One region of the Mycobacterium sp. M23085 genome, then DNA from elsewhere that is predicted to be linked to it. Evidence: predicted binding sites of a transcription regulator. Region 1 holds the regulator's gene; each other region holds the start of a gene.

Region 1 (9,691 bases):
CTGGAGCAAAGTTATGCGAGCCCGGCGATGAGGCTGATCGTGCGCGGGTCCATTTTCCGCGCAAGTACCGCCCACTCGCCGGTTATGGCAGGTACGGGCATAGCCGCAGATAGAGCCATATCCGCCGGCTGGAAGGCTTGGTGAAGGTGCAGAGAGGTCACATGCGCAGGCTGATCGGAAGCGCGCTGGTCAGCTTGACGACCACAGCACTGGCCGCCGTGTTGCTGGCCCCGTCCGCGGTCGCGAGTCCGATCGGCGACGCCGAAGCCGCGATGATGGCCGCATGGGATAAGGCCGGCGGCGACACCTCACCGCTGGGCGCCCGCAAGGGCGACGTGTACCCCGTCGGGGACGGTTTCGCGCTGGATTTCGACGGCGGCAAGATGTTCTTCACCCCGGCCACCGGGGCAAAATTCGCCTACGGGCCCGTCCTGGACAAGTACGAGCAGCTCGGTGGGCCGGCCGGCAGCGATCTGGGCTTCCCGACCATTAACGAGGTGCCCGGTCTGTCCGGTCCGGACAGCCGGGTGATCACCTTTTCGGCCAGCGACAAGCCGGTGATTTTCTGGACGCCCGAGCACGGCCCATTCGTGGTGCGCGGCGCCCTCAACACCGCCTGGGACAAGCTGGGCAGCTCGGGCGGGGTGCTCGGCGTGCCGGTCGGCGACGAGACCTACAACGGCGAGGTGTCCTCGCAGAAATTCAGCGGCGGCCAGGTCTCATGGAACCGGCAGACCAAGCAGTTCAGCACCGATCCGCCGGCGCTGGCCGACCAGTTGAAGGGCCTGCAGGTGGCGATCGATCCCACCGCGGCAATCAACACGGCCTGGCGCGCGGCCGGCGGACCCACCGGCCCGTTGGGCGCCAAGCAGGGCGGGCAATATCCCGTCGGCGGCGACGGAATCGCCCAGAACTTCGCCGGCGGCAAGGTGTTCTTCACCCCGGCTACCGGCGCGAACGCCGTCGAGAGCGACATCCTGGCCAAATACGAGTCGCTGGGCGGCCCGGCCGGTAGCGATCTGGGATTCCCCACCACCAACGAAACCGACGGCGGCATCGGGCCGTCCAGCCGGATCGTCACCTTCTCCGCGGCCGACAAGCCGGTCATCTTCTGGACGCCCGATCACGGCGCGTTCGTCGTGCGCGGGGCGATGAAGGCCGCGTGGGACAAGCTGCGCGCCCCGGCCGGCAAACTCGGTGCGCCGGTCGGCGACCAGGCCGTCAACGGCGACATGGTCTCGCAGCAGTTCACCGGCGGCAAGATCTCGTGGAACCGGGCGAAGAACACGTTCAGCACCGAACCGGCCAACCTGGCGCCGCTGCTGTCCGGCCTGCAGGTATCCGGCCAGAACCAGCCGAGCAGTTCGGCCATGCCGGCGCACCCGAAGAAGTTCACCTGGCACTGGTGGTGGCTCATGGCCGCCATTCCGGTGCTGGTGCTGCTCGTGCTGTTGGTGTGGGTGCTCTTCGTCTGGCGCCGGCGCCGGCCGCGGCCCGAGGACGCCGCGGGCTACGCGCCCGGCCACGGCGGGGACTTCGGCGTCGACCCCGACGGACGCTGGGCACACGACGATTCCGACCACGAGGCCGAGCCCTTCGGGCTCAGCGCGCCGCACCAGCCTGAACCGGAACGGGAGGCCGCGCGGGTCGGCTGGCAACGTCAGGTTCCCGCCGAAAGCGACTACGGGTTCGAGGAGGAAGACCCGGACGCCGTCGACACCGATTCCATCCCGGTCGTCTCCGAGGAGATGCTGTCGGAGGCAGAGTATTCCGACGCCGGCGCCGACTACACCGACTACACCGACGCCGTTCCCGAGGTCGCCGAGTCCGAGACCGCCGACGACGCCGCCTACGTCGATGCCGACGACCCGGACGCCGGCTACGCGGAGGAGGAGGTGTACGACGAGGACGAGTACCCCGACGTCGCCGTTCCCCGCACCCCGCCGGACAGCGACGCCGTTACCGGGGCCCTGGAAACCGCTGAGCCGCAGGACGAATACCTCGAGCTGGCGACGCCGGAGCCGGCAGCCGACACCGCGGCGGGAGCCGACGTGGCGGAGGCCGTGGTCGCCGGTGCGGTCGCGGCCGGGACGCCGGCACGAAGCGGCCGGCACGCCGCCGCGGACGCCGAGGACGGCTCGGAGAACGGCCTCGCCGGCCCGGACGGCCGACCCACCATCCACCTGCCGCTCGACGATCCCTACCAGGCGCCCGACGGATACCCGATCAAGGCGAGCGCTCGTTACGGGCTGTACTACACGCCGGACAGCGACCTGTATCAAGACACGCTCGCCGAAATCTGGTTATCGAGCGAAGAGGTCGCGCAGGCCAACGGCTTCACCAGGGCTGATTGACCCGGCCCGCGCCCCCGGTCAGACCTTGCGGATCACCGTGACGACCTTGCCCAGCACGCTCGCGTCGTTGCCGGGGATGGGATCGAACGCCGGGTTGTGCGGCATCAGCCACACCTGACCGCCGGCGCGTTTGAACGTCTTGACGGTGGCCTCGCCGTCGAGCATCGCCGCGACGATGTCGCCGTTGTCGGCCACGTTCTGCTGCCGGACCACCACCCAGTCGCCGTCGCAGATCGCGGCCTCGACCATCGAGTCACCGACCACCTTGAGCAGGAAAAGCGTGCCCTCGCCGACCAATTCGCGCGGCAGGGGGAAGACGTCCTCGACGGCCTCTTCGGCGAGGATGGGCCCGCCGGCCGCGATGCGCCCGAGCACCGGGACGAACGTGGGCTCCGGCAGGGCGTCCGAGCCGGCCACCTCGGTGGCGGGCGCCGCCACCTCCTCGTCGGCACCGCGGACGTCGACCGCGCGCGGGCGGTTGGGGTCGCGGCGCAGGTATCCCTTGCGCTCCAGGGTGCGCAGCTGGTGCGCCACCGATGACGTCGACGTCAGACCGACGGCGTCGCCGATCTCCCGGATGCTCGGCGGATAGCCGCGGCTGGTGACCGAGGTGCGGATGACATTCAAGATGGTGCGCTGCCGTTCGGTCAGCGAGGAGTCCACGGAGTGCAACCGGCCCTCGGGGCCGGCCGATGAAATGTCGTTGCTGTCTCCCATGGCAATGAATGTAGCCGCATCGCGAACAGGAATCAAACATGTGTTCGAGTGGCGTGTCGGCGTCGGATCGCTCGCGGAAAAACCCGAGAACCGGGTGAATCACAAATGTGTAACTCTTCGAAATACCGGGTATTTGAGCCTCGTGACAGTGGTAGAGGCCGACGAACTTGTCGGTGGTGTGATCTAGCGTTTGCTCGTGCGACACGCTTCGCTCAAATGTTCGGGTTTCGAACATATAAGCGATTAGAGTCGAACACACGAGCGAGAGCTAGTTGACCGGAGGAACGAAGATGACAGTCATCCACACGTCTGCGCCGCGTACCAGCAGTCTGCGGCGCCCGATCAACGGGCCCGTTCAGGGCGCTCACTATGGACGGGACGGCCTGGCCCGTTCGCGCAGGCCCGCCCCGTCGCGGCCGGCGGGTGAGGCGACGCGCTACTACGGCACCGGGGTGGCCATGTCCGTCGCCCCGCACCGCCGGCGTGCCACCACCTGGGCGTCGACCATCGGGCTGGCGCTGGCCGCCGGGGCGATCACGCTGTGGCTGGGTCTCGTCGCGAATGTCGGCCAGGCGCTCAACGGCGACTCCGCGAACACGGCGGCTCACGTACCCGACCGGCTCGCGGTCGTCCGCGTCGACGCGGGGGAGTCGCTTCAGGACTTCGCGCACCGGGTGGCACCCAACGCGCCGACCACCCAGGTCGCCGACCGCATCCGCGAACTCAACGATCTGCACTCGTCCAACCTGATGGCCGGCCAGACCCTGATCGCACCGGTGGGCTGACACTTCTTGTGCCAAAACGGCTCTGGGGCGCCCGGCGGCTCCATTAGCCGGTCAAGTCGGGGCGCGGGTACGCTCAAAGTCCTGCGGTACCTTGTCGGCGCGACGAAGGAGCGGTCATGCACTGTCCGTTCTGCCGCCATCCCGACTCCCGGGTGATCGACTCGCGTGAAACCGATGAAGGGCAGGCCATCCGCCGCCGCCGATCCTGTCCCGAGTGCGGACGACGCTTCACCACCGTGGAGACCGCGGTCCTGGCGGTGGTCAAGCGCAGCGGCGTCACCGAACCTTTCAGCAGAGAGAAGGTCATCAGCGGCGTCCGTCGGGCATGCCAGGGGCGCCAGGTCGACGACGATGCGCTGAACCTGCTGGCCCAGCAGGTCGAAGACACCGTGCGCGCCGCGGGTTCGCCGGAGATCCCCAGTCACGAGGTCGGTCTGGCCATCCTGGGGCCGTTGCGCGACCTCGACGAGGTGGCCTACCTGCGGTTCGCCTCGGTGTATCGGTCGTTCGAGTCGGCGGACGATTTCGAACGTGAGATCCAGGCGCTACGCGATCACCGGGGAGTGACGACCCCGGGCTGACGGAACCCGGCGGGCCACCCCGGCCTAGGCTCGCGTCCATGCCCACTGACTTGCATCCCGACCTTGTGGCGCTGGCCCCGCTCGTTGGGGCCTGGTCTGGTCAGGGTTCCGGAAAGTACCCGACGATTCCGCCCTTCGACTATCTCGAGGAAGTCGTGTTCGCCCACGTCGGTAAGCCGTTTCTGGCCTACGGGCAGAAGACCAAGGCGGTGGCCGACGGCAAGCCGTTGCATGCCGAAACCGGATATCTTCGCGTGCCCCAACCGGGTCACCTCGAACTGGTTCTGGCGCATCCGTCCGGCATCACCGAAATCGAGGTCGGCACGTACTCGGTCACCGGGAGCCTCATCGAGATGCAGATGTCGACGACCACGGTCGGGTTGACGCCCAGCGCGAAAGAGGTGACGGCGCTTGGCCGTTTCTTCCGCATCGACGGCGATGAGCTGTCCTACACGGTGCAGATGGGTGCGGTCGGGCAACCGCTGCAGGACCACCTCGCCGCGACGTTGCACCGGCAGCGCTGAGCACTCTGGAGTGCCTGCCGTCAGTCCAGTTGTCTCACACCGTCATTGATGACGCGCCCGGCCACCCCGACCCAGCCCTCGGCGCTCCACGTGGTGTCGATGACGGAGCCCTTGCCCTGGGTGATCCGCAGGCCTTGGCAAAGATAGTCGGTGATCCGCATCGCCGCCGAACCGGTCGCCTCGTCCTCCACCACACCGAGGTTGGCGGCGAACATGCGCACCCGCAGCGACCCGGCCGCCCGGTCGGTCCATGCCCACAGGTAGTGCGCGGTGTCATCGGGATAATCCGCCGGGTCGGCGGCGAGAACCGCTTCGGCCGAGTCGAATTCGTGCAGGGCGAAGTCGGGCGCCCATTCCGCGCGGGCGTTGATGGCGGCGCGGTCGCCGTCGTAACCCACCTGCACGATCCCGGCCGGGACCTGCAGCGTGTTGATCGGCGAACCGTTCTCGCGCAGCCACCACGTCGCGCCGACGGTCGGGTGCCCGGCGAACGGCAGTTCGGTTCGCGGCGTGTAGATGGTGGCGTGCGCGGTGGTGGAGCCGGGAGCCGGAAGGTCGACGAAAACCGTCTCGCTGTACCCCAATTGGGTTGCCAGCCGCTGCCGGTCCGCGGGCTCGACCTGACCGGCATCCACGACGCCCAGCGGATTACCGAAATTGCCGTCCTGGTCGGTGAACACCCGCAACACCGTCACGTCGATCCCCATGGCACGACTGTACGGCGCCGCGCGCCGCATCGATCAAGGCGATCAGGTGGCGCTGCGTTCGTCGGACCCCATCGCGTTCAGCACGGCGACGCGGGTGGGAGCGGGACCCGAGACGGCCCGCTCGCCGCCGCCGGTGCGGAGCAACGCGCGAAGACTGGCCTGGTCGTATTCGGCGGGGTCGGTGGAATCGATGAAGCGCTCCACGACGTCGATGAAACGCGCCGGATCGTCGTGGAAGGGAAAGTGGCCGGAGCCTTCGAAGATCTCCAGACGGGAACCTGGCATCGCGGCGTGCGCCATCCACGCGTGCCGGACGGGAACCACCACATCCTTTGTGCCCCATACGATTTGCACTGGAATGGCTTCGGTCAGATAACAACGGTCGAGCATGGTGACGATCTGCCCGCGCCAATCCACCACCGCCCGCAACGTCCGGCTGAATGCCGCGGAGGCCGTCGGTTCGGGCAGGTCGTCGAGGATCCGCAGCACGTTGGGCAGGTCACGGCCCAGGCCGCTGCTGCCCAACGCCACGCCCAGCACGCGTCCCATGAGGTGAACCGCCGGCCGCACCAGCGGCAACCGCAGCAGGGCGATCGCTTCGCTGCCCATCGGCAGCGAAGCCCAGCGCAACACGAAGTTGACGTCCTTGGTTACGCCGCCGGCGCCGACCAGGATCAGCCGTTCCACCAAATGCGGGAACTGGTAGGCGAATTGCATGGCCACGCCGCCGCCCAGTGAGTGGCCGATGATGGTGACCCGCTCGATGTCGAGCACGCTGAGCAGGTCACGCATCCCGTTCGCATAGGCGGCAATCGAGTAGTCGGCGCGCGGCTTGTCGGATCGCCCGTGCCCCAGCAGGTCGGGAGCGATCACCGTGAAGCGCTGGGCGAGCTTGGCCTGCACCGTATTCCATGTGGTCGAGTTGTCACCGATGCCATGGATCAGCAGGATCGCCGGCCCGGAACCGGCGATCCGATAGGCCCGCCGGTAACCGTGGATGGTGCGGAACTCGAGCTTGGGTGCGATGACTTCACGCACCGGGCGGAGCGTGGTCTTGCGCTTCCGCTCGGTCATATCGCCAACCTTGGTGTCGGTGCGGGGTAAGGGCGGTTAGGGCTTGTCGTCGTCGTCGTACTTCTTCTCTGCCTGCTGGGCCAGGAAGCGCTCGAACTCCGCGCCCAGCTCGTCTCCGCTAGGCAGATCCTCGTCGCGAGCTAGTAACGATCTGTTCTCCTGAGCGTCGATGAAGGCATCGTACTGGCGCTCCAGCGCGGCCACCACTTGAGCGACTTCCGCGCTCGCTTCGACCTGTTCGTCGATCTTGGCCCGAATCACCTCGGCCGCTTCGGCCAAAGCCGTCAGCGGCAGCTCCAGCGACGCGGTCTTGGCGACCTGTTCGAGCAACGCCTGCGCGGCGGCCGGGTAATCGGTCTGCGTGAGGTAGTGCGGGACGTGCACGGTGTAACCGACGACCTCGTGGCCATGCTGGCCCATCCGGTATTCCAGCAGGTTGGATGCGCTGCCGGGAACCTGGATCTCCGAGATCCACGGCTGGAAGCTGGCGATCAACTCCGGGTTGTTCGAGTGCGCGGTCATGGTGGTCGGCCGGGTGTGCGGGACGGCCATCGGGACGGTGCCCAGGCCGATGGTCTGGCGCACGCCGAGGCGTTCGGCGAGCAGGCGCACGGCGGTGATGAAGCGTTCCCACTTGAGGTCCGGTTCCATTCCGGCCAGCAACAGGAACGGCGTGCCGACGGTGTCCCGCATCGCGTACAGGCTCAGCTCGGGTTCCTCGTAGTGGGTGAAGTGATCCGTCTTGAACGTCATCATCGGCCGCCGCGATCGGTAGTCCAGCAATTCGTCAATCGCGAAGGACGCGACCAGTTCGGTGTCCAGCACCGCCTTCAGATGCCCGGCCGCCAGCTTGATGGCATGACCGGCGTCGGAAAAGCCCTCCAGGGCGTGCACCAGCACCGGGCCGCGGCCGTCGGACGTCGACAACTGCGGCGCCGGCAGTTCGAGCTCATACATGCCAGCCTGCCCTGGCTGGTACTGATCATCTGGGTCTTGATGGTGAGCCATCGCGATCGCCTCCTCTCGGGGGGTCTCTCCAGGGTGCCCTACCCAGTGTCCCCCGAATCAGGCGGAACCAACATCTATCAGCGAACTTCGCGTTCACGCTGATAGCTGAAACGCGATGCCTCTACGGCGAATCCGTCAACGACACGGCCGGGGGCGCCGGGCGCGCCGGCAAACCGCGTACTGCACCGCGATGAGTGGCAGTCGGCTTGCCGCCCCCCGGTCAGGCATGATGAAGGCGATGCGCATTCGGATCTTGCTGCTCTGTTCGCTGGTGGGGGTGGTGACGTCGCTGACGTCGTGCCGGCCGCCCGTCCAGCATGCGTCGGGAGCGCCGGTATCCGCCCCCCGCGTCGGCGGCCCGGTGCAGCGGCTCAGCCAACCCGAGCAGAAGGCCGTTGCGGGTCCGGTCGAACCGGATCGGCGCATCGGGGCGATCTTCATCGACGGTGGCCCGCTGCACGTGTGCACCGGGTCGGTGGTGCATTCGACGGGCGGCAACCTGATCATGACGGCCGCGCACTGCCTGGCCGGAGCCTCGCTGATCACCTTCGTCCCCGGTTTCGCCGGGGACGCCGCTCCCGGCCCCGCCGACGTGTGGAAGGCCGACACCGTCTACCTCGATCCACGCTGGACGGCCAGCAAAGACCCGCACGCCGACTACGCGATCGCTCGGGTCAGCAACGAGGCCGGCGTCCCCGTCGAGTCCCGCGTCGGCCTGGCGCTCACGCTGGGGGTCACGCCGCCGCCCGGCAGCCGCGTCACCGTGCTGGGGTATCCGGCGGGCGTGGGAGGCTCGCCCATCGGCTGCCAGGCCAGCACGTCGGTCACCGATACCGGGTTTCCCGCATTGGCCTGCGAGGGGCTGGTGGACGGCACCAGCGGGGCGCCCTGGGTCAGCGGCACCACGCTCATCGGGCTGATCGGTGGTCTGGAGCGGGGCGGCTGCGCCGCCAACATGTCGTACTCGGCACCGTTCGACGCCCAAACCGCGGAGCTGCTGAAGCGCGCCGAGGCCGGCGGTCCAGGGGACCCGGTCCCGAACGACCTCCAAGACGCCTGTTAGTGGCGATCGCCAGCGCGGCGTAGCCGGGCGCCGCAGGTCGTCACCATTGGTTTAGTGGCGATCGCCAGCGCGGCGGGTCGCCACCATCCCAGTCAGTGGCGCCCAGTCAGTGGCGGAACTGGTTGAGCGCCCGGACTTTGTTCATCACGTCGAGCGCCGCCACCTTGTAGGCCTCGGAGAAGGTGGGGTAGTTGAACACCGCGTCGACGAGGTACTCCACCGTGCCGCCGCAGCCCATCACGGCCTGACCGATGTGCACCATCTCGGTGGCGCTGGTCCCGAAGATGTGCACGCCGAGCAGCTTGAGGTCCTCGGTGGACACCAGCAGTTTGAGCATCCCGTAGGAGTCGCCGGCGATCTGGCCGCGGGCGAGCTCCCGGTACCTGGCCACGCCGACCTCGTAGGGCACTGCGTTCTTGGTCAGTTCCACCTCGGTGGCGCCGACGTAGGAGACCTCGGGGATCGAGTAGATGCCGATCGGTTGCAGCTCGGTGATGCCGTCGGACGCCTCCCCGAACGCGTGGTAGGCGGCCAGGCGTCCCTGCTCCATGGACGTCGCGGCCAGCGCCGGGAAGCCGATCACGTCGCCGACGGCGTAGATGTGCGGCACCTTGGTCTGGAAGTTCTCGTCGACGAAGATCCGGCCGCGGTCGTCGGCCTCCAGCTCGGCGTTGTGCAGATCGAGGTGATCGGTCTGGCCCTGCCGCCCGGCCGAGTACATCACCGTCTCGGCGGGAATCTGCTTGCCGCTGGCCAGCGTGGTCACGGTGCCCGCCGACCCGACGTCGACGGCGGTCACCTCCTCACCGAACCGGAACGTCACCGCCAGGTCGCGGAGGTGGAACTTCAGCGCCTCGACGACCTCGGGGTCGCAGAAG
Region 2 (9,691 bases), 710 kb from region 1:
TCGGCGTCGGACTGATCGTTCAGCAGGTCGATGTAGGGGTCGAGATCGGAGACGGCCAGGGCGCGCAGCAGCTGGACGGTGCGGGAGGCCTGCCGGAACCCGGCCAGCGCCTCGAACGGGTGCAGCGCGACCAGTAACTCGGGCTTGTGCGACGTGTCGCGATAGTTGCGCACCGGCGAGGTCAGTGGAATGCCGACCCGCTCCTCGCGCAGGTAGCCCTCGGCCGCCTGCGCGGCGCTCGGGTGGGCCTGCAGGGACAGCGGCTCGTCGGCGGCCAGCACCTTGACCAGGAACGGCAGCACGTCACCGAAGCGCGCCCGCGACACCGGACCGAGCTGTCCCTCCGGGTCGCGGACCAGCGCGTCCAGCAACGTGATCTCGCCGTTGTCGGTTTCCAGCCAGGCCGGATCGCCGGGGTGCGCCCCGAACCAGAGCTCGGCCTCCGGATGCGCTGCGGGCACCGGACGCTCAGTGAACTCGGCGATGGCGGTACGCGAACCCCAGGCATAGGTTCTCAAGGCCCCGCGAAGCAGTTCCACTGTTGTATCTATCCCCGTACCAGTCGCATATAAACCGCGGCCATCTCGAGCCGGACGGCCAATACTGCCAGTTGCTGCTCGGGGCTACCGGGGCCCCCCAGCGCCGGCGAGACGTCGTAGCCCGCCGAGCCGCCGGGCCCGTCGGGCACATCCTCGGCCGCGAGCAGGTACACGTTGTCCAGCCCGGCGGTCCGGGCGGCCACCGCCGCCTGCTCGGCGGCCAGGACCACCACCAGCACCCGCAACCGCTGCGGCAGCGGCCCGTCGATCTCCTCGTCGTGAAAGAGGGCGGCGTCGGGATCCTCGAAGCCGTCCGAGGCCGCCGCGTGCAGGGCGACCAGCGCGTCCGCCAGCCCGGTCGCCGGGGTCACCTGGTTCGCGACCCGCAGCAGCACCGAGCTGCCGTGCCGGGCCAGCACCAGTGTCGCGGCACCGTCGCCGGCCAGCGCCACCTGGCGCTCGGCGATCCGCGCGGCCAGCAGCTTGGCCGGATTGGTGAACAGCTCGCGGGTGGCGCTGTTGCGCAGCGCCTCGGCGTCCAGCTCGTCGGCGAGCACCGCCAGGTCGACGATGGGCCGCGGGTCCACGGCGTGCAGCACGGCCAGCCCGGCGGCCAGGTAGCGGCACAGGCCGAACTCGTCGGGAACCGACAGCCGGGGCGCCAGCACCGCGGCGCGCCCGGCGGTGGCGTCCCGCAGCGGGCCCTCATACGGCGCCGCCACCACCACCCGCGCGCCGCGGCGCAACGCGGTCGAGGCGGCGGCGGCCAGCGCCGGATCACCCGGGTCGCCGCCCGCGACGACCAGCACATCGAGCGGACCCACCCACGGCGGTGCCGCGTCGGCGAGAGTGAAGGGTTGCGACGCGATGCCACCCATGGTCGCGGCCAGCATCGCGCCGGCGGTCTCGGCGGTACCGCGCCCGGCCACCCAGATGACACTGCGCGGACGCTCCTCGGCGCGCAGCGGGTCCAGCGCGCCCTCGTCGACCGCGGCGGCGATCGCACGCACCTGGGCACCGGCCGACGACGCCGCCCGCAGCAGGCCGTCGCGATCGGCGGCCAGCAGGCCCTCGGTGTCCTCCAGATCGATCGCCCGGGTGGCGTTCACGGGGCGGCCTTCACGCCCGCCCCGGCGGCCGCGGTGATCTCCGCACTGATCTGGGCGACCACCGCGGCCACGTCCTCGGCGGTGCGCGCCTCCACGTTCAGCCGCAGCAACGGCTCGGTGTTGGAACTGCGCAGGTTGAACCAGCTGCCGTCGCCCAGATCGGCCGTCACCCCGTCCACGTGATCGAGGGAGTGGATCCGGGCGCCGAACGACTTCAGCACCGCCTCGGTGCAGTGGCCGGCGTCGGCCACCGTGAAGTTGATTTCGCCGGACGATTCATAGCGCTGGTAGTCCGCGGTCAACTCGGACAGCGGGCGGTGCTGCTCGCCGAGCGCGGCCAGCACGTACAGCGCCGCGAGCATCCCGGAGTCGGCGCCCCAGAAGTCGCGGAAGTAGTAGTGCGCCGAATGCTCCCCGCCGAAGATCGCGCCGGTGTCGGCCATCAGCGCCTTGATATAGGAGTGCCCCACCCGGGAGCGCAGCGGTGTGCCGCCGCGCTCGGTGACCAGCTCGGGCACCGCGCGCGAGGTGATCACGTTGTGGATGATCGTCGCGCCGATCTCCCGGCCCAGTTCGCGCGCGGCCACCAGGCTGGTCACCGTCGACGGCGACACCGGGTCGCCGCGTTCGTCGACCACGAAGCAGCGGTCGGCGTCACCGTCGAAGGCCAGCCCGATGTCGGCGCCGGTCTCGCGCACATAGGCCTGCAGGTCCAGCAGGTTGCCGGGATCCAGCGGGTTCGCCTCGTGATTGGGAAACGAACCGTCGAGCTCGAAGTACAACGGCTCCAACGTGATCGAGCCGATCGGGCCGAGCACCGCGGGCGTGGTCAGGCCGGCCATGCCGTTGCCGGCGTCGACGGCCACCCGCAGCGGCCGCAGCCCGGAGGTGTCCACCAGGGACCGCAGGAACTGCCCGTAGTCGGTCAGCACGTCGCGGTCGCTGACGGTTCCCGGTTCCCCGTCGTAGCCCTCGACGCCGGCGATCACCTCATCGGCGACGACGCGCAGGCCGGTGTCGGCGCCGACCGGTTTGGCCCCCGCCCGGCACAGTTTGATGCCGTTGTAGGCCGCCGGGTTGTGGCTCGCGGTGAACATGGCGCCCGGGCAGTCCAGCAGCCCCGAGGCGAAGTAGAGCTGATCGGTGGACGCCAGGCCGATGCGCACCACGTCCAGCCCCTGGCTGGTCACCCCGGCGGCGAACGCGGCGGCCAGCGCGGGCGAACTGTCGCGCATGTCGTGGCCGATCACGACCTGTAGGGCACCCTCGCCGCGCATCAGTCGGGCGAAGGCCGCACCGAGATCGGTGACCAGCGGCTGGTCGAGCTCTTCGCCGACCAACCCACGCACGTCGTAAGCCTTGACGACACGGTGGACAGTCGCGGCGGGCCGAGACATGCGGGACTCCTGACGACGTGAACTCTTGGCCGTCAGCCTATCGGGCCACGAAGAACTGGAGCCGCCGCGGTGCGTGAGGATTTCGCGCCGGGCCCGTCACTAGTCGCTGGGATCGGGCAACACGCGCAGGTGTCCGCGGCGCCGTCCGGACCGATGCTCGGGCGGTGCCAGCAGGCTGCTGCTGGGCGCGGTGGCCTGCGCTCCGCCATGGTGGATGTGCGCGTCGGCGAAGCCGTTCACCGGCGTCGCGGCGAGGTACGGGACTCCGCGTTCGCCGCCGCCCTCGCGCACCGCGTCGGCCAGGGCGACCAGGTCGTCCTCGTCGGGGTGGGTGGGCAGTGGGCCGGCGTGGCGTACCAGCTCCCACCCGCGGGGCGCGGTGATCCGGCCGGCATGGTTGACGCACAAATCCCAGGAATGCGGTTCCCGCGCGGTCGCCAACGGACCGACGACTGCCGTCGAGTCCGAATAGACGAACGTCAGGGTCGCCACGGCGTAGTGCGGGCACCCGGGCCGGCAACAGCGACGGGGAACGTTCACGAGCGAAAGGCTATCGTGCGCAAACGCCGCCGAAGCGCCGGACACGCGCAACTCCTGGGGCCTCGATGTGCAACCGTTACCATCGGGCGCGTGGGCGATTCGCGCAGTTCCCCGCGAAGAGATCGGTTTTCCGACGGTTCGGCTCCGCGGCGAACCGCTACCCATCGACTCTTCCGCAGGGGCCGCGATATGCGCGGACCGCTGTTGCCCCCGACCGTGCCGGCGTGGCGCAGCCGCGCCGAGCGGTTCGACATGGCGGTGCTGGAGGCCTACGAACCGATCGAGCGGAGCTGGCAGGACCGGCTGGCCGAGCTGGACGTGGCGGTGGATGAGATTCCGCGCATCTCGGCCAAAGATCCCGAGAGTGTGCAGTGGCCACCCGAGGTGATCGCCGATGGGCCGATCCCGCTGGCGCGGTTGATCCCGGCCGGCGTCGACATCCGCGGCAACTCCACGCGGGCGCGAATTGTGTTGTTCCGCAAGCCAATTGAGCGCAGGGCCAAAGACACCGTCGAGCTCGGCGACTTGCTGCACGAAATCCTGGTGGCCCAGGTCGCCATCTACCTCGACGTCGAGCCGTCGGTCATCGATCCGACGATCGACGACGAATAACTCTCATTGCGCGTCGAGTGCTGAACGCTCAGCGCGCGTTGCGATCAGCGTGCGTCAGATTATGCCGCGCTTGAGGCGGCGGCGCTCGCGTTCGGACAAACCGCCCCAGATACCGAAGCGCTCGTCGTGCTCGAGGGCGTACTCGAGGCACTCATGACGCACCTCGCACCCCAGGCAGATCTTCTTGGCCTCGCGGGTGGAACCACCCTTCTCCGGGAAGAAGGCCTCGGGGTCGGTCTGGGCGCACAGCGCCCGGTCCTGCCACTGGTCGGCGGCCGGCTCCGGCAGGGGCTCGGGCTCGAAACCGATTGGCGCATCAGGGACCACGGTCAGATGCGGCCGAGCGGGACGGTCCAGTGCCGGGTCGATGTCGGTATGCGGCGTGCTCGCCATGGCGCCTCGAAACGTTTCGTATGACATACGGTCGTCCGCCTCCTCAGCTTGATTGAGAGAGAGTGATTGGTTTCCCACTGTTCTGATGTACAGACAATTCGAACAAGTGATCGAATCTCGGTCTGCGACACCGGAGTCGGCCGGCCAACCGGGAAATGACACTGTTGTGATTAGACACGGGTTGATCTGCCGGGTCAAGCACTTCGGCGCATTTCCATACCATCTCGTGATCGAATTTCGGCGTTTCTGTTGTCTTGCGCCTTCGGCGTGTCGATCACACAACCCTCAACTTTCCCACGAGTTACCCACAACCGCTGGGGAACCGCAACTTTGAGGCACCCCAGACGGGCCCGCCACGGCACCGTTGCCGGGCAGTACTGTCGTGCAATGTGAAGGTCACCGTTCTGGTCGGTGGGGTTGGCGGCGCCCGCTTCCTGCTGGGGGTTCAACAGCTGTTCGGGCTCGGTCAATTTCAAACGCAACAGCGCCCGGACAGCGAGGCGGGCCGTCACGAGGTGTCGGCGATCGTCAACATTGGCGATGACGCCTGGATCCACGGACTGCGGGTCTGCCCCGATTTGGACACTTGCATGTACACCTTAGGTGGAGGTGTAGATCCGGAGCGAGGGTGGGGGCACCGCGACGAAACCTGGCACGCCAAAGAGGAATTGGCGCGCTACGGAGTGCAGCCGGACTGGTTCGGACTCGGCGACCGTGACATCGGCACCCACCTGGTCCGCACCCAGATGCTCAACGCCGGCTACCCCCTGTCGCAGATCACCACCGCGCTGTGCGACCGCTGGCAACCCGGCGCGCGGCTGCTGCCCGCCAGCGACGACCGGTGCGAGACCCATGTGGTGATAACCGATCCCGACGACGGCAGCCGCCGGGCCATCCACTTCCAGGAGTGGTGGGTGCGCTACCGGGCCCAGGTACCCACGCACAGCTTCGCCTTCGTCGGCGCCGAAAAGGCGGCCGCCACAACCGATGCCACGGCGGCCATCGCGGACGCCGACGTCATCTTGCTGGCGCCGTCGAACCCGGTGGTGAGCGTCGGCGCAATCCTCGCCGTCCCCGGCATTCGCGGGGCGTTGCGCGCGGCGCGCGCCCCGGTCGTCGGGTACTCGCCGATCATCGGCGGAAAGCCATTGCGCGGCATGGCCGATGCCTGCCTGTCGGTGATCGGGGTCGAGTCGACCGCCGAGGCGGTCGGCCGCCACTACGGCGCCCGCCGCGGCACCGGCATCCTGGACGGCTGGCTGGTGAGCGAGGAGGATCGCGCCGACATCGACGGCGTCGCGGTGCGTTCGGTGCCGCTCGTGATGGCCGACCCCAAGGCGACCGCCGAGATGGTCAGGGCCGGGCTGGAGCTGGCGGGGGTGTCCCCGTGACCGGCCCGCCCGGCGAGCACGGCACCGCAGCCGCGATCGAAATCCTGCCCGTCGCCGGGCTGCCCGAATTCCGGCCCGGCGACGATCTGGGTGCGGCCGTCACCGCGGCCGCACCGTGGCTGCGCGACGGCGACGTCGTGGTGGTCACCAGCAAGGCGGTGTCCAAATGCGAGGGCCGGCTGGTGCCGGCGCCGCGGGATCCCGAGGAGCGCGACCAACTGCGGCGCAAGCTGGTCGACGACGAAGCCGTCCGGGTGTTGGCCCGCAAGGGCCGGACGCTGATCACCGAGAACCGGATCGGCCTGGTACAGGCCGCCGCGGGCGTGGACGGATCCAACGTCGGGCGCGACGAACTGGCGCTGCTTCCGGTCGACCCGGACGGCAGCGCCGCGGCGCTGCGGGCCGGGCTGCGCGAGCGGCTCGGTGTCGAAGTCGCCGTGGTCATCACCGACACGATGGGCCGCGCCTGGCGCAACGGCCAGACCGACGCCGCCGTGGGCGCGGCGGGTCTGACTGTGCTGCACGGCTATTCGGGGGCCGTCGATCAGCACGGCAACGAGCTGCTGGTCACCGAGGTGGCGATCGCCGACGAGATCGCCGCGGCCGCCGATCTGGTCAAGGGCAAACTGACCGCGATGCCGGTGGCGGTGGTGCGCGGCCTGTCGGTGACCGACGACGGTTCGACCGCGCGGCGATTGTTGCGGCCCGGCACCGAGGACCTGTTCTGGCTCGGCACCGCCGAAGCCCTCGAGATGGGCCGCCGTGAGGCGCAGCTGCTGCGCCGGTCGGTGCGCCGGTTCAGCGCCGAGCCGGTGCCGGAGGATCTGCTGGAGGCCGCCGTCGCCGAGGCACTCACCGCGCCGGCCCCGCACCACACCCGCCCGGTGCGGTTCGTCTGGCTGCAGACGCCGGCCACCCGGACCCGGCTGCTGGACCGGATGAAGGACAAGTGGCGCGCCGACCTCGCCGGTGACGGCCGGCCCGCCGACTCCATCGACCGCCGGGTGGCGCGCGGCCAGATCCTCTATGACGCGCCCGAAGTCGTCATCCCGATCCTGGTGCCCGACGGCGCGCACTCCTATCCCGACGCCGCCCGCACCGACGCCGAGCACACCATGTTCACCGTCGCGGTCGGCGCGGCCGTGCAGGCCCTCCTGGTCGCGCTGGCCGTCCGCGGGCTGGGCAGCTGCTGGATCGGCTCGACGATCTTCGCCGCGGACCTGGTGCGCGCCGAGCTGGGGCTGCCCCCCGACTGGGAGCCGTTGGGCGCCGTCGCCATCGGTTATGCCGCCGAACCGGGCGGGCCCCGTGATCCGGCAGACCCCGGCGATCTGCTGATCCGCAAGTGATTCTGCTGATCCGCAAGTGATACTGAGCCCATGAATTTCGCGGGCAAGGCGGCGGCGTCGGCCGACAAGGCCCGCGGCGGCTACTACACCCCCGCCCCGGTGGCGCGCTTCCTCGCTGCGTGGGTCCGCGCGGCGGGACCCAAGATCGTCGAACCCTCGTGCGGCGACGGCGCGATCCTGCGCGAGCTGGCTCGCCTCAGCGACCAGGTGCGCGGCGTCGAGCTGATCGCCGACGAGGCGGCCAAGTCCCGCCGGTTCGCTCCGGTCGACGCCGAGAGCCTGTTCGCCTGGCTGGCCACCGCCGCGGCCGGCGGCTGGGACGGGGTCGCCGGCAATCCGCCCTACATCCGGTTCGGCAACTGGTCGGCGCAGCAGCGCGATCCGGCGCTGGACCTGATGCGGCGCGAGGGGCTGCGCCCCTCCCGGCTGACCAACGCCTGGGTGCCGTTCGTGGTGGCGAGCACGATGCTGGTGCGCGACGGCGGACGGGTGGGCCTGGTGCTGCCCGCCGAACTGTTGCAGGTCACCTACGCCGCGCAGCTGCGCGACTTTCTGCGCAGCCGATTCGCCGAGATCACCCTGCTGACCTTCGAGCGCCTGGTGTTCGACGGCATCCTGCAGGAGGTGGTGTTGTTCTGCGGTGTGGTCGGCGCCGGCCCCGCGCGCATCCGCACCGTCCACCTCGAGGACGCCGACGCGCTGGCCGACGCCGATCTGACCGTGCAGCACCATCCCTTTGGGCCCGCGCAGCTGCACGAGGACGAGAAGTGGACCGAGTATTTTCTGGAACCCGCCGCGATCCGGCGGCTGCGTACGCTCACGCGCTCGCCCGCCCTGACCCGGCTCGGGTCGGTCGCCGAGGTGGACGTCGGGATCGTGACCGGGCGCAATGCCTTCTTCACCTTCACCGACGCCCAGGTGGGCGAGCTCGGGTTGCGGCCGCACTGCGTCCCGCTGGTATCGCGCAGCGCCCAGCTGTCCGGGCTGGTATACGACACCGATTGCCGGGCAACCGATGTCGCCGCCGGGCAGCGCAGCTGGCTGCTCAACGCGCCGCACCAGCCGGCCGATCCCGCGTTGCGCGCGCACATACGTGCCGGCGAGGCGGCCGGGGTGCACCGCGGCTACAAATGCTCGATCCGCAAGCCGTGGTGGGGCACGCCGTCGCTGTGGGCGCCCGACCTGTTCCTGCTGCGCCAGATCCACCGGGCGCCGCGGCTGAGCGTCAACGCGGCCGCGGCCACCAGCACCGACACCGTGCATCGGGTGCGCCTCACCGCCGACGTCGACCCGCCCGCGCTGGCCGCGGTGTTCCACAACAGCGTGACGTTCGCCTTCGCCGAGATCATGGGGCGCAGTTACGGCGGGGGCGTTCTGGAGCTGGAGCCCCGCGAAGCCGAGCAGCTGCCCATTCCCCCGCCGGTGCACGCCGACGCCGGACTCGCCCGCGACGTGGACCTGCTGTTGAAGGCCAACGAGATCGACAAGGCGCTCGACGCCGTCGACCGCCGCGTGCTGATCGACGGCCTGGGACTGCCGGCCGAGGCGGTGGCGGACTGCCGCGCGGCCTGGGTGTCGCTGCGAGATCGGCGGAAACGGCGGCGATCGCGATGAGCGTTCGGGAGTCGGCGATCGCGCTGCTGTCGGACTGGGAACCGCCCGACCCGGCCCAGGATTCGTTGCGGCACGCCGTGCTGGCGTTCGCGCACGCCCGCAGCGACGCCTGCCGGCGCGAGTGCGTGCCCGGCCACGTCACCGCGTCGGCGCTGGTGCTCGACCACACCGGCGGTCAGGTGCTGCTGACCCTGCATCGCCGCCTGCGCCGGTGGGTGCAGCTGGGCGGCCATTGTGACGACGACGACGCCGACGTCGCCGCTGCCGCGCTGCGCGAGGCCACCGAGGAGTCCGGCATCGACGGGCTGAGCATGCAGCCCCGATTGGCCGCCGTGCACGTGCATCCGGTGACCTGCTCGCTGGGCGTGCCGACCCGTCACCTGGATCTGCAGTTCGTCGCGCACGCGCCGGCCGGCGCGCAGATCGCGATCAGCGACGAGTCGGAGGACCTGCGGTGGTGGCCCGCCGACGCCCTGCCCGGCGGGACCGACTACGCGCTGGCCTATCTGGTGGCCCAGGCCCTACGCCCGCGCACGAAGCCGGCTCACACGTCGGACGAGTAGCGGATGCCGCCGTCGGGAATCGACACGCCGGGCCACACCCGGGCGCCGCGCAGCAGCTCGCAGCGCGCCCCGATGTCGGCGCCGTCGCCGATCACGCCGTCGCGGATCAGCGCCCGCGGGCCGATGCGCACGCCGAAGCCGATGATCGAGCGCTCGATCACGCTGCCGGCCTCGACCTTGACGC
Region 3 (9,691 bases), 140 kb from region 1:
TGCGATCCGTCGCGGCAATCGGGTCACCGGCGGAGCCGATGCCCAGCAGCGGGGCGACCTGACCACCCACCACGAACCAGGCACCGGCCAGCACGGCCAGCCAACCACCCAGCATCGCGGCGACACGGTTCCCGGCGACGATCAGCATGAGACCGCCCAGTGCGGTGGCCACGCCCGGCGCCACCTCGAGCCAGCCCCGGGCCGTCGACCACGCCCAGTCCCGGTCCGGTGTGTAGGCAAAATTGAAGTGCGGGCCGACAAACGGTATTAACGCCCCCCAGGCTCCTAAAATGACCAGGAGCAATCCGCTGACCGCACCGCGCGAGCGCGGCATACTCAGCCCGCGGGTTTGGCCGTCTTCTGCGTATTTCATGATTTCCCCTCGTTGAATACCGGGTCGAATTCCGGCCTCGGATGGTTACCCAGCGCCTACCACTAGTAACCCACGCGGCAGGCGAAAGCCACCGCCAGCCGGTGACTTTTGAGGCTGATGGGACTGCTGTTACTACTGAAGGCCGAGCAGCAGCAGCACAATTGCGATCGCCGGGAAGGTGCCCTGCGTCGCGGCGGCGCGCGCCTTGCCGCGGTCGGACGCGACCAGCACCACCGCTGCGGCGGCCATTGATCCGACGCCGGCGAAGATCAGCGCCGCCCCAATCCCCCTGTGCCCCAAAGCAACTGCGATGATTCCCACACCGGCGACGACAGCCAGGAACAAATTGTAGAAGCCCTGGTTGAAGGCGAGCAGCTTGGTGGTCTCGGCTTCGGCCGCGGTGGTGCCGAAGGTGGCGCGGGTGCGTGGCGAGGTCCAGGTCAACGATTCCATCACAAAGATGTAGACGTGCAGTAACGCCGCCAGGGCGGCGAACACCAATCCGGCGGCGATCATCGCTGCTCCTCGCTCGTCGAGGCCCGCGCACGGCGGCCTGGATTTGCTTGACTCGGCGCCTGGTGAACATTACCCACGGCCGGTTACCCGGGCCAGCCTGACGCGAAAGGGCGCCGGTAGCCGTGGGCTACCGGCGCCTTCTCACCTTGGGTGGGAGTGCCTCGCTAGGCGCCGGCGTGGTGGTGCCGGTGGAACAGGCCGCCATCGCCGGTGCGCCGACGGAACAGGCCACCGCCGGTGCGTCCACGGGTCCCCCGCTCGTCCGGCACGGCGTCCGCCGGCGCTCCTGCCGGGACGCGAGTCTCGTCGTACATGGCCGGCTGAGCCGCTGGGACGGCCTCAGCCGCCACCGGCGCCGGGTGCGTCACCACGACGTCGCGGGCGTGGCGGACGGCCAGGCGCGCCACCGCGGCCCCGCCCAGGAAGACGATCAGGGTGCCCAGGCCGGTGAAGTAGGTGACATCGAGCAGGGCCCGCTTCAGGTCGGTCGACGCCATCGGTTGACCGATGTCGCCGATACCGAGCAGCGACGCGAATGCGCGGCCGACCACGAACCAGGCGCCGCCGGCGACGGCCAGCCAGCCGCCGAGCACGGCACTGGCGCGGTTACCGGACATCAGCACCAGCAGGCCGCCCACTGCGGTGGCGAGGCCGGGGAGAACCTCCAGCCAGCCCTTGGCCGTGGTCCACGTCCAGGCCGGGTCGGCCATGTACGCCCAGTTGACGTCGGGCCCGAAGAACGGCACCAACGCACCCCACGCACCCAGAAGAATCAGAAGTAACCCGATTAGCGCGCCGCGGGTACGTGGCATGTACAGCGCGCGAGGGCGGTCGTAGTCGTTGCTCGTGGTCCTCATCGGAACCTCCTTTTAACAGGTATGACTGCTGTGAGGCTGGTTACCCGACGGCGCCGGGGTGTAACCGGTCACCCGGTGCGCGAGTGTTTGCTGGGGTCACTGAGGCGCGGGGTGCGCCGCCCCGGACGGGTTCGCGTCTTCCCCGTGCCGGCGGTCTGAGCTGGCCGGAGGCCGCGCCGGGCGACGCGGGGGCCCCGGCTCGGCGCAAAGGTCACGATTTGGCCGCGAAATGGCCCGGAGGCGGTTGGCCTACTAGTCGAACAGACCGGCCTGGCCGAAGCCGGTCACCCCGGCCGGCGGCGTCATGCCGAGGTGCGTCCAGGCCTGGGCGGTGGCCACCCGCCCGCGCGGTGTGCGGGCGACCATCCCGGCGCGCACCAGGAACGGCTCGCACACCTCCTCGACGGTGGCCGCCTCCTCACCCACCGCCACCGCCAGCGTGGAGACGCCGACGGGTCCGCCGCCGAAGCTGCGGGTCAGCGCCGAGAGCACCGCCCGGTCGAGCCGGTCCAGGCCCAGCTCGTCGACGTCGTACACCGCCAGCGCGGCCTTGGCGACGTCGCGGGTGATCACGCCGTCGGCGCGCACCTCGGCGAAGTCGCGCACCCGGCGAAGGAGCCGGTTGGCGATCCGCGGCGTGCCGCGCGAGCGCCGGGCGATCTCCTCGGCCGCGTCGCCGCCGAGTTCGATACCCAAGATCCCGGCCGAGCGGGCCAGCACCCGCTCCAGCTCGGGGGGCTCGTAGAAGTCCATGTGCGCGGTGAATCCGAACCGGTCCCGCAGTGGGCCGGTCAGCGCACCGGACCGGGTGGTCGCGCCGACCAACGTGAACGGCGCCACCTCAAGCGGAATCGACGTCGCCCCCGGGCCCTTGCCGACCACCACGTCGACCCGGAAGTCCTCCATGGCCAGGTACAGCATCTCCTCGGCGGGCCGGGCGATGCGGTGGATCTCGTCGATGAACAGCACATCGTGCTCGACCAGGTTGGACAGCATCGCCGCCAGGTCGCCGGCGCGTTCCAGCGCCGGACCCGAGGTCATCCGCAGCGAGGACCCGAGCTCGGCAGCGATGATCATGGCCAGCGACGTCTTGCCCAGCCCCGGCGGGCCGGACAGCAGAATGTGATCCGGTGTGCCGCCGCGGTTTTTGGCCCCCTCGATGACGAGCTGCAGCTGTTCGCGCACCCGCGGCTGGCCGATGAACTCGCGCAGCGAGCGCGGTCGCAGGCTGACGTCGATGTCGCCCTCCCCGGCCACCAGCGCGCCGGAGACCTCGCGTTCGGCGTAGCCGTCCTCGAAACCGTCCTCAAAGCCGTCCGTCATCGGGACTTACCCAACATCGACAGCGCGGCGCGCAGCGCGCCCGATGTGGTCGCGCCCTGTTCGCCGGCCAGCACCTTGTCGGTGGCTTCCTCGGCCTGCTTGACGGCAAAGCCGAGCCCGACCAGTGCCTCCACCACCGGCCCGCGCACCGCGTGGCCGTTGAGGGCCGCACTCGCTGACGCGCCCCCGGCCGCGACGCCGACCCCGACCTTGTCGCGCAACTCCAAGACCATCCGTTCGGCGCTGCGCTTGCCGATGCCGGGCACCCGGGTCAGCGCGGTGACGTCACCGTCGTGCAGCGCCTGTCGCAGCGCCCCGGCGTCGTGCACAGCCAGGGTCGCCATGGCCAGCCGCGGCCCCACGCCCGAGACCGACAGCAGCGTCAGGAACAGGTCGCGGGTATCGGTGTCGGTGAACCCGTACAACGTCATCGAGTCCTCGCGCACGATCATCGCGGTGATCAGCCGGGCCTCGGTCCCGGTTCGCAGCGTGGACAGCGTCGACGGGGTGGCGTTCACCCGGTAGCCGACGCCGGCCGCCTCGATCACCACGTGATCAAGCGCCACCTCGAGGACCTCCCCGCGCACCGAGGCGATCATCGCGCGGCCTTCAGCTTGGCGTCCAACTTGGCCCGATATTTCTGCCGCTGCTCGGCGGCCATCGCCTCGGCCGCGGCCCTGCGCGCGATCATCGGCGCCCGCCAGCAATGACAGATCGCCAACGCCAGCGCGTCGGCGGCGTCGGCCGGCGACGGTTTCGCCTGCAGCGCAAGGATTCTGGTGACCATCGCGGTGACTTGTGCCTTGTCCGCCGCGCCGTTGCCGGTGACCGCGGCCTTGACCTCGCTGGGGGTGTGGAAGTGCACGTCGATGCCGCGCTTGGCCGCCGCCAGCGCGACCACGCCGCCGGCCTGCGCGGTGCCCATCACCGTGGACACGTTGAGTTGCGAGAACACCCGCTCGACCGCCATGACGTCCGGCTGGTGGGTGGCCAGCCAATGCTCGACGGCATCACTGATCTTCAGCAGCCGCTCGGCCAGCGGCGCGTCCGACGGGGTGCGCACCACGTCGACGTCCAGCGCGACGACCGTTCGGCCGCGCCCGCTTTCGACGACCGACAGACCGCATCGGGTCAGGCCGGGGTCGACGCCCATCACCCGCATTCCCGCTCCCACCTGGTAGAACAACTGTTCGATACAATAACGGCCGACGCCGACGGCTCCCGGTAGGACACGCGGCCGTGCCGCCGATTCCCGGCGTGACGTTACGACGCCGAACCCGCGAAAAAGCTGTTAGCTTTAGCCCACGTTCGCTCGAGCAATGTGGCAACGGAGGGGTTGGCGTGGGATCTGTGCTGGTCATCATCGCCGTGATGCTCTTCATCGCGTCCATCGTGGTGCTGGTGGTGGCTTTGCGGCGGCCCAAGCAGCCGGCGCCGCGGGGCGGGCGCCAGGATCCGCTCGCCTCCGACGCGATGCCGCAGTTCGGGCCGCGCCAGCTCGGTCCCGGCGCCATCGTCAGCTACGGCGGCATCGACTACATCGTGCGCGGTTCGGTCACCTACCGCGAAGGCCCCTTCGTGTGGTGGGAACACCTGCTGGAGGGCGGCGACCAGCCGGTCTGGTTCAGCGTCGAGGAAGACGACGGCCGCCTCGAGCTGGCGATGTGGGTGACCCGCAAGGACGTGGCGCTGCGACCCGGTGACCCATACGTCGTGGACGGCGTGACGTTCCACGAGACCGAGCGCGGCCGCGCCTCCTACACGACCGAAGGCACCACCGGCCTGCCTGCGGGCGGCGAGATGGAATTCGTCGACTGCACCAACGCCGACGAGTCGGCGCTGCTCTCGTTCGAGCGCTGGGGCCCGGACATGCCGTGGGAGGTATCGACGGGCAAGTCCGTCTCGCCCGGCGAGATCACCGTGTATTCGGCGCCCCCGCCCGGCCCGGCGTAGAGCACGAGGTCTCCTCGGTGCCCCTCCATCAGCTCGCCGTGACTCCGGCCGACGTCTCCGGCGAAAGGCTGGGACTCGCGCTCAACGCGCCCGTACCCGCGCCGCTGGCCAGCTGCCGGCTGGACCACCCCACCGGTGCTGCGGCGCTGCTGCTCGGCGTGCTCGGCGCCTCGCACGTCGTCGCGGTCGAGCACCCCGGCGGCCGGTTCTCCGAGGAAATCTCTTGTACCGCACGCAGTCTCGGAGCCGACCTGCCCGAGCGCACCGACGCGCCGGGCTACAGTCTGCGATCCCGCACCGACACCCACGACGAGGCGAGCTTTCGCCGCCTCGCGCACGACCTGCGCGGCCGGTGTGCCCACCGCGCGGGCTGGCTGGGCGGCACGTTCCCCGGCGACGACGCCGCGCTGACCGTGTTGGCCGCCGAACCCGACGGCGCCGGCTGGCGCTGGCAGACCTGGCACCTGTACCCGGCGCGCCCGGCCGGCAACGGCGGAACGGTGGTTCACACGGCCAGCCGGTGGCGCCGGTGAGCCGCAACCGCCTGTTCGTGATCGCCGGCGTGCTGGGCGTCGCCGGCGTGGCGTGTCTGATCTTCGGAATTATGTTGCTGCAGAAGAACATTGCGTCGTATGTCGCCGGCCACTATCACGAGTACGCCCGCGACGTGAACGGCACTCGCTACCAGTGCAGCGGGTCGCCCGAACAGGTGGCCGACGCGCTGGCCGACTATGCCGAACCCGACGCCCGGGCGGACAACGGCAACACCGAATACCTGCGCTACAGCAACAACATCGTCATCGTCGGCCCCGATGGCAGCTATCCGTGCAGCATCCGCGTCGAACCGCTGAGCGCCGGATACAGCCACGGCGCCTTCATCTTCCTGGGCCCCGGATTTTCCCCTGGATCCCCGTCGGGCGGCGCCGGAGGCACCCCCGGCGGCCCCGGCGGAACCAAGTGACTCCCACCACCACAAAGGAGAGCACCATGTACCTCGCCGTCGAGATCGGCACCGTCGACCTCAATCCCGTCCTCAAGGGCGCAGTCGCGACGATCCTGTACTTCGTCGTCGGCATGGCCGTGCTTCTCGTCGGGTTCTACGCGGTCGACGTGCTGACCCCGGGGAAGCTGCGCCAGCTGGTGTTCATCGACCGCCGCCCCAACGCCGTGGTGGTCGCGGGCGCGATGTACATCGCCTTGACCATCGTCATCATCACCGCGATCGCCAACAGCTACAGCCAGCTGGGCCAGGGTCTGGTCGGCGTGGCGGTGTACGGGCTGATGGGCGTGGTCCTGCTAGGGATAGCGCTGCTGACGATGCACCTGCTGATACCGGGCAGCTTCCACGAGCACGTCGACGAGCCGCAGCTGCATCCGGGATCGTTCGCGGTGGCGCTGATCCTGCTCGCCGTGGGAGGGGTGACCGCCGCGGCGGTCTCATGAGCACCGCAGAACTACGGCCGGCCGAGGCGACGCCGGGCGCGGGGCCTTCGGGGCGGTGGCGGGCGCTGTTGCTGGCCGCCGTGGCGGCGTGCGCGGCCTGCGGCATCATCTACGAACTCGCGCTGCTGACGCTGTCGGCCAGCCTCGACGGCGGCGGGATCGTCGCCACCTCACTGATCGTCGCGGGCTACATCGCCGCGCTGGGCGTGGGCGCGCTGCTGGTCAAACCGCTGCTGGCGCGCGCCGCGATCACCTTCATCGCCGTCGAGGCGCTGCTGGGCATCATCGGCGGCCTGTCGGCGGCGGCGCTGTACGTGGTGTTCGCGTTCCTGGATGGTTCCGTCGGGTCGACGTGGGTGCTCGCGGTGAGCACCGCGCTGATCGGTGGCCTGGTCGGCGCCGAGGTACCGCTGTTGATGACGCTGCTGCAGCAGCGGCGGACCGGCCGCGAAACAGACCCGGCCGCCGACGCCGGACGGACGCTGGCCAACCTGAACGCCGCCGACTATCTGGGTGCGCTGCTGGGCGGGCTGGTCTGGCCGTTCCTGCTGCTGCCGCACTTGGGGATGATTCGCGGGGCGGCGGCCACCGGCATGATCAACCTGGCGGCGGCCGCCGTCGTGGCGATTTTCCTGTTGCGCCATGTGGTTTCGACGCGGCAGCTGGTGCTGGCGCTGGGCGCGCTGGCCGCCGCCGTGACACTGCTCGCCACCCTGCTGCTGCATTCGGCCGACATCGAAACCACAAGCAGGCAAAGGCTTTACGCCGACCCCATCATCGCCTACCGGCACACGCCCTATCAGGAGATCGTGGTGACCCGCCGTGGCGATGACACCCGGCTCTACCTGGACGGGGGGCTGCAGTTCTCCACCCGCGACGAATACCGCTACACCGAGAGCCTCGTCTACCCCGCCCTCGGCGGGGTTTCCCAAGGCGCGCATTCGGTGCTGGTGCTCGGCGGCGGCGACGGCCTGGCGGCGCGCGAATTACTGCGCCAGCCCGGCATTTCCAAGATCGTGCAAGTCGAGCTCGATCCCGCGGTGATCGACATCGCGCGCACCACGCTGCGCGCCGCAAACGGCGGTTCGCTGGACAACCCGCGGGTGGCCGTGCTGACCGAGGACGCGATGAAGTGGCTGCGCGGACCTGACGTGGACCGCTTCGACGCGGTGATCGTCGACCTTCCCGATCCGGACACACCCGTGCTGGGCCGGCTGTATTCGACGGAGTTCTACGCGCTGATCGCCCGCGCGCTGGTCCCCGGTGGGCTGATGGTGGTGCAGGCCGGCAGCCCCTTCTCCACCCCGACGGCCTATTGGCGCACGGTGTCGACGATCCGGGCCGCCGGCTACGCGGTCACGCCGTATCACGTGCACGTCCCGACGTTCGGTGACTGGGGATTCGCCCTGGCGCGCCGCGGCGACACCCCGCCGACCCCCACGGTGCCCGCCGATGCGCCGCGGTTGCGCTTCCTCAGCCAGGAGGTGCTCGACGCCGCTTGCGTCTTTTCCGGCGACGTCGGCCCGCGCCCGGTGCAGCCGTCCACCCTGGACAATCCGCTCGTCGTCGAGGACATGCGGCACGGCTACGAGTAGTCCTGACGCCGCCGGTTACTCCTCGTCGAGAGCGGCGAGCACCTCGTCGGACAGATCGACGTTGGTCCAGACGTTTTGCACGTCGTCGCTGTCTTCCAGCGCGTCGACGAGCTTGAACACCTTGCGCGCACCCTCGACGTCGACGGGCACGCTGACGGACGGCTGGAAGCTGGCCTCGGCCGACTCGTAGTCGATGCCGGCGTCCTGCAGCGCGGTGCGCACGGCGACCAGGTCGGTCGGCTCGGAGATGATCTCGAAGCTGTCACCGAGGTCGTTGACGTCCTCGGCGCCGGCGTCCAGTACCGCGGTCAGCACGTCGTCTTCGGTCAGGCCGTTCTTCTCCAGCGTGACGACGCCCTTGCGGGTGAACAGGTAGGACACCGATCCGGGATCGGCCATGTTGCCGCCGTTGCGGGTCACCGCCACCCTTACCTCGCCGGCCGCCCGGTTGCGGTTGTCGGTGAGGCACTCGATCAGCACCGCCACGCCGTTGGGCCCGTAGCCCTCGTACATGATGGTCTGGTAGTCGGCGCCACCGGCTTCCTCGCCGGCGCCGCGCTTGCGGGCGCGCTCGATGTTGTCGTTGGGCACCGAGGTCTTCTTGGCCTTCTGGATCGCGTCGTAGAGCGTCGGGTTGCCCGCCGGGTCGCCGCCGCCGGTGCGTGCGGCGACCTCGATGTTCTTGATCAGCCGGGCGAATTCCTTGCCCCGGCGCGCGTCTTTGACGGCCTTCTGATGCTTGGTGGTGGCCCACTTGGAATGGCCGCTCATCGGTGTCTCTTACCTCTTCTGTCTTCGAAAGTTCGCCAGACGAGTCTACGTGGACGGCCGGGGTAGGCTGCCCGGCCACTACCCGCCGGTCTCAGTGGCCGCCGGTGACCAGGTCGACGAACATGTGGTGGATGCGCCGGTCGCCGGTCATCTCGGGGTGAAACGCCGTCGCCAGTTTGCGGCCCTGCTTCACCGCGACGACGTGCCCGGCCGCGCTGGCCAGCACCTCGACGCCCTCGCCGGCCCGCTCGACCCACGGGGCGCGGATGAACACCGCACGCACCGGATCGCTCAGCCCCGCGAACGGGATGTCACCCTCAAACGAATCGACCTGTCGCCCAAAGGCGTTGCGCCGCACTGTCATGTCGATCGCCCGCAGCGGCAGCGCCTCGCGGCCGCCCGCGCCGGCGTCCAGGATTTCGCTGGCCAGCAGGATCATCCCGGCGCAGGCACCGTAGGCGGGCAGCCCGTCGGCCAGCAGGCCCCGTAACGGCTCCAGCAGGCCGAGGTCGAGCAGCAAGTGGCTCATGGTGGTCGATTCCCCACCGGGAATGACCAGCCCGTCGACCGCCTCGAGCTCGCCGCGCCGGCGCACCGGCATCGACTCGGCCCCCGCCTCGCGCAGGGCCGCCAGGTGCTCGCGGGTGTCGCCCTGCAGGGCCAGGACGCCGATCCTCGGAGAGCTCACCGCGCGCTCACTGGGCGGTCGGCTGGTATCCGCGCTTGAAGCGGGTCAGCCCCTCCTGCATCACCGCGGCGACCATCTCACCGGACTGCGTGAAGATCTTGCCCTGGCACAACGAGCGGCCACCGCTGGCCGACGGCGAGCTCTGGTCGTACAGCAGCCACTCGTCGGCCCG

The links. The regulator LexA, encoded in region 1, represses DNA repair genes until DNA is damaged. The targets are predictions, from matches to a motif close to CGAACANNTGTTCG.
Region 2: a site for LexA is predicted at 4,690-4,703, ahead of cofD (2-phospho-L-lactate transferase). Genes of this name have one in related genera too.
Region 3: a site for LexA is predicted at 4,249-4,262, ahead of ruvC (crossover junction endodeoxyribonuclease RuvC). Genes of this name have one in related genera too.

Annotation. Positions count from the first base shown of each region.
Region 1 is NZ_CP174280.1:1,272,614-1,282,304, reverse strand. Features, by position in the region: gene ACIUM1_RS05575 (LGFP repeat-containing protein) at 162-2,354, shown strand; gene lexA (transcriptional repressor LexA) at 2,373-3,071, opposite strand; gene ACIUM1_RS05565 (LysM peptidoglycan-binding domain-containing protein) at 3,362-3,856, shown strand; gene nrdR (transcriptional regulator NrdR) at 3,973-4,437, shown strand; gene ACIUM1_RS05555 (peroxynitrite isomerase) at 4,476-4,961, shown strand; gene ACIUM1_RS05550 (PhzF family phenazine biosynthesis protein) at 4,982-5,668, opposite strand; gene ACIUM1_RS05545 (alpha/beta fold hydrolase) at 5,711-6,742, opposite strand; gene ACIUM1_RS05540 (proteasome assembly chaperone family protein) at 6,779-7,750, opposite strand; gene ACIUM1_RS05535 (trypsin-like serine peptidase) at 7,977-8,813, shown strand; gene sthA (Si-specific NAD(P)(+) transhydrogenase) at 8,920-9,691, opposite strand, start outside.
Region 2 is NZ_CP174280.1:1,981,629-1,991,319, forward strand. Features, by position in the region: gene manA (mannose-6-phosphate isomerase, class I) at 1-539, opposite strand, end outside; gene ACIUM1_RS08920 (TobH protein) at 548-1,648, opposite strand; gene ACIUM1_RS08925 (phosphomannomutase/phosphoglucomutase) at 1,645-3,045, opposite strand; gene ACIUM1_RS08930 (DUF3499 domain-containing protein) at 3,145-3,585, opposite strand; gene ACIUM1_RS08935 (metallopeptidase family protein) at 3,775-4,197, shown strand; gene ACIUM1_RS08940 (WhiB family transcriptional regulator) at 4,252-4,590, opposite strand; gene cofD (2-phospho-L-lactate transferase) at 4,980-5,981, shown strand; gene ACIUM1_RS08950 (coenzyme F420-0:L-glutamate ligase) at 5,978-7,330, shown strand; gene ACIUM1_RS08955 (Eco57I restriction-modification methylase domain-containing protein) at 7,361-8,944, shown strand; gene ACIUM1_RS08960 (NUDIX domain-containing protein) at 8,941-9,507, shown strand; gene ACIUM1_RS08965 (sugar phosphate nucleotidyltransferase) at 9,489-9,691, opposite strand, start outside.
Region 3 is NZ_CP174280.1:1,128,834-1,138,524, forward strand. Features, by position in the region: gene ACIUM1_RS04665 (hypothetical protein) at 1-373, opposite strand, end outside; gene ACIUM1_RS04670 (DUF1304 domain-containing protein) at 506-889, opposite strand; gene ACIUM1_RS04675 (hypothetical protein) at 1,054-1,746, opposite strand; gene ruvB (Holliday junction branch migration DNA helicase RuvB) at 1,999-3,069, opposite strand; gene ruvA (Holliday junction branch migration protein RuvA) at 3,066-3,668, opposite strand; gene ruvC (crossover junction endodeoxyribonuclease RuvC) at 3,665-4,231, opposite strand; gene ACIUM1_RS04695 (DUF4178 domain-containing protein) at 4,411-5,022, shown strand; gene ACIUM1_RS04700 (DUF2617 family protein) at 5,040-5,555, shown strand; gene ACIUM1_RS04705 (DUF4247 domain-containing protein) at 5,552-5,983, shown strand; gene ACIUM1_RS04710 (DUF350 domain-containing protein) at 6,010-6,465, shown strand; gene ACIUM1_RS04715 (polyamine aminopropyltransferase) at 6,462-8,060, shown strand; gene ACIUM1_RS04720 (YebC/PmpR family DNA-binding transcriptional regulator) at 8,076-8,831, opposite strand; gene pdxT (pyridoxal 5'-phosphate synthase glutaminase subunit PdxT) at 8,923-9,519, opposite strand; gene tesB (acyl-CoA thioesterase II) at 9,527-9,691, opposite strand, start outside.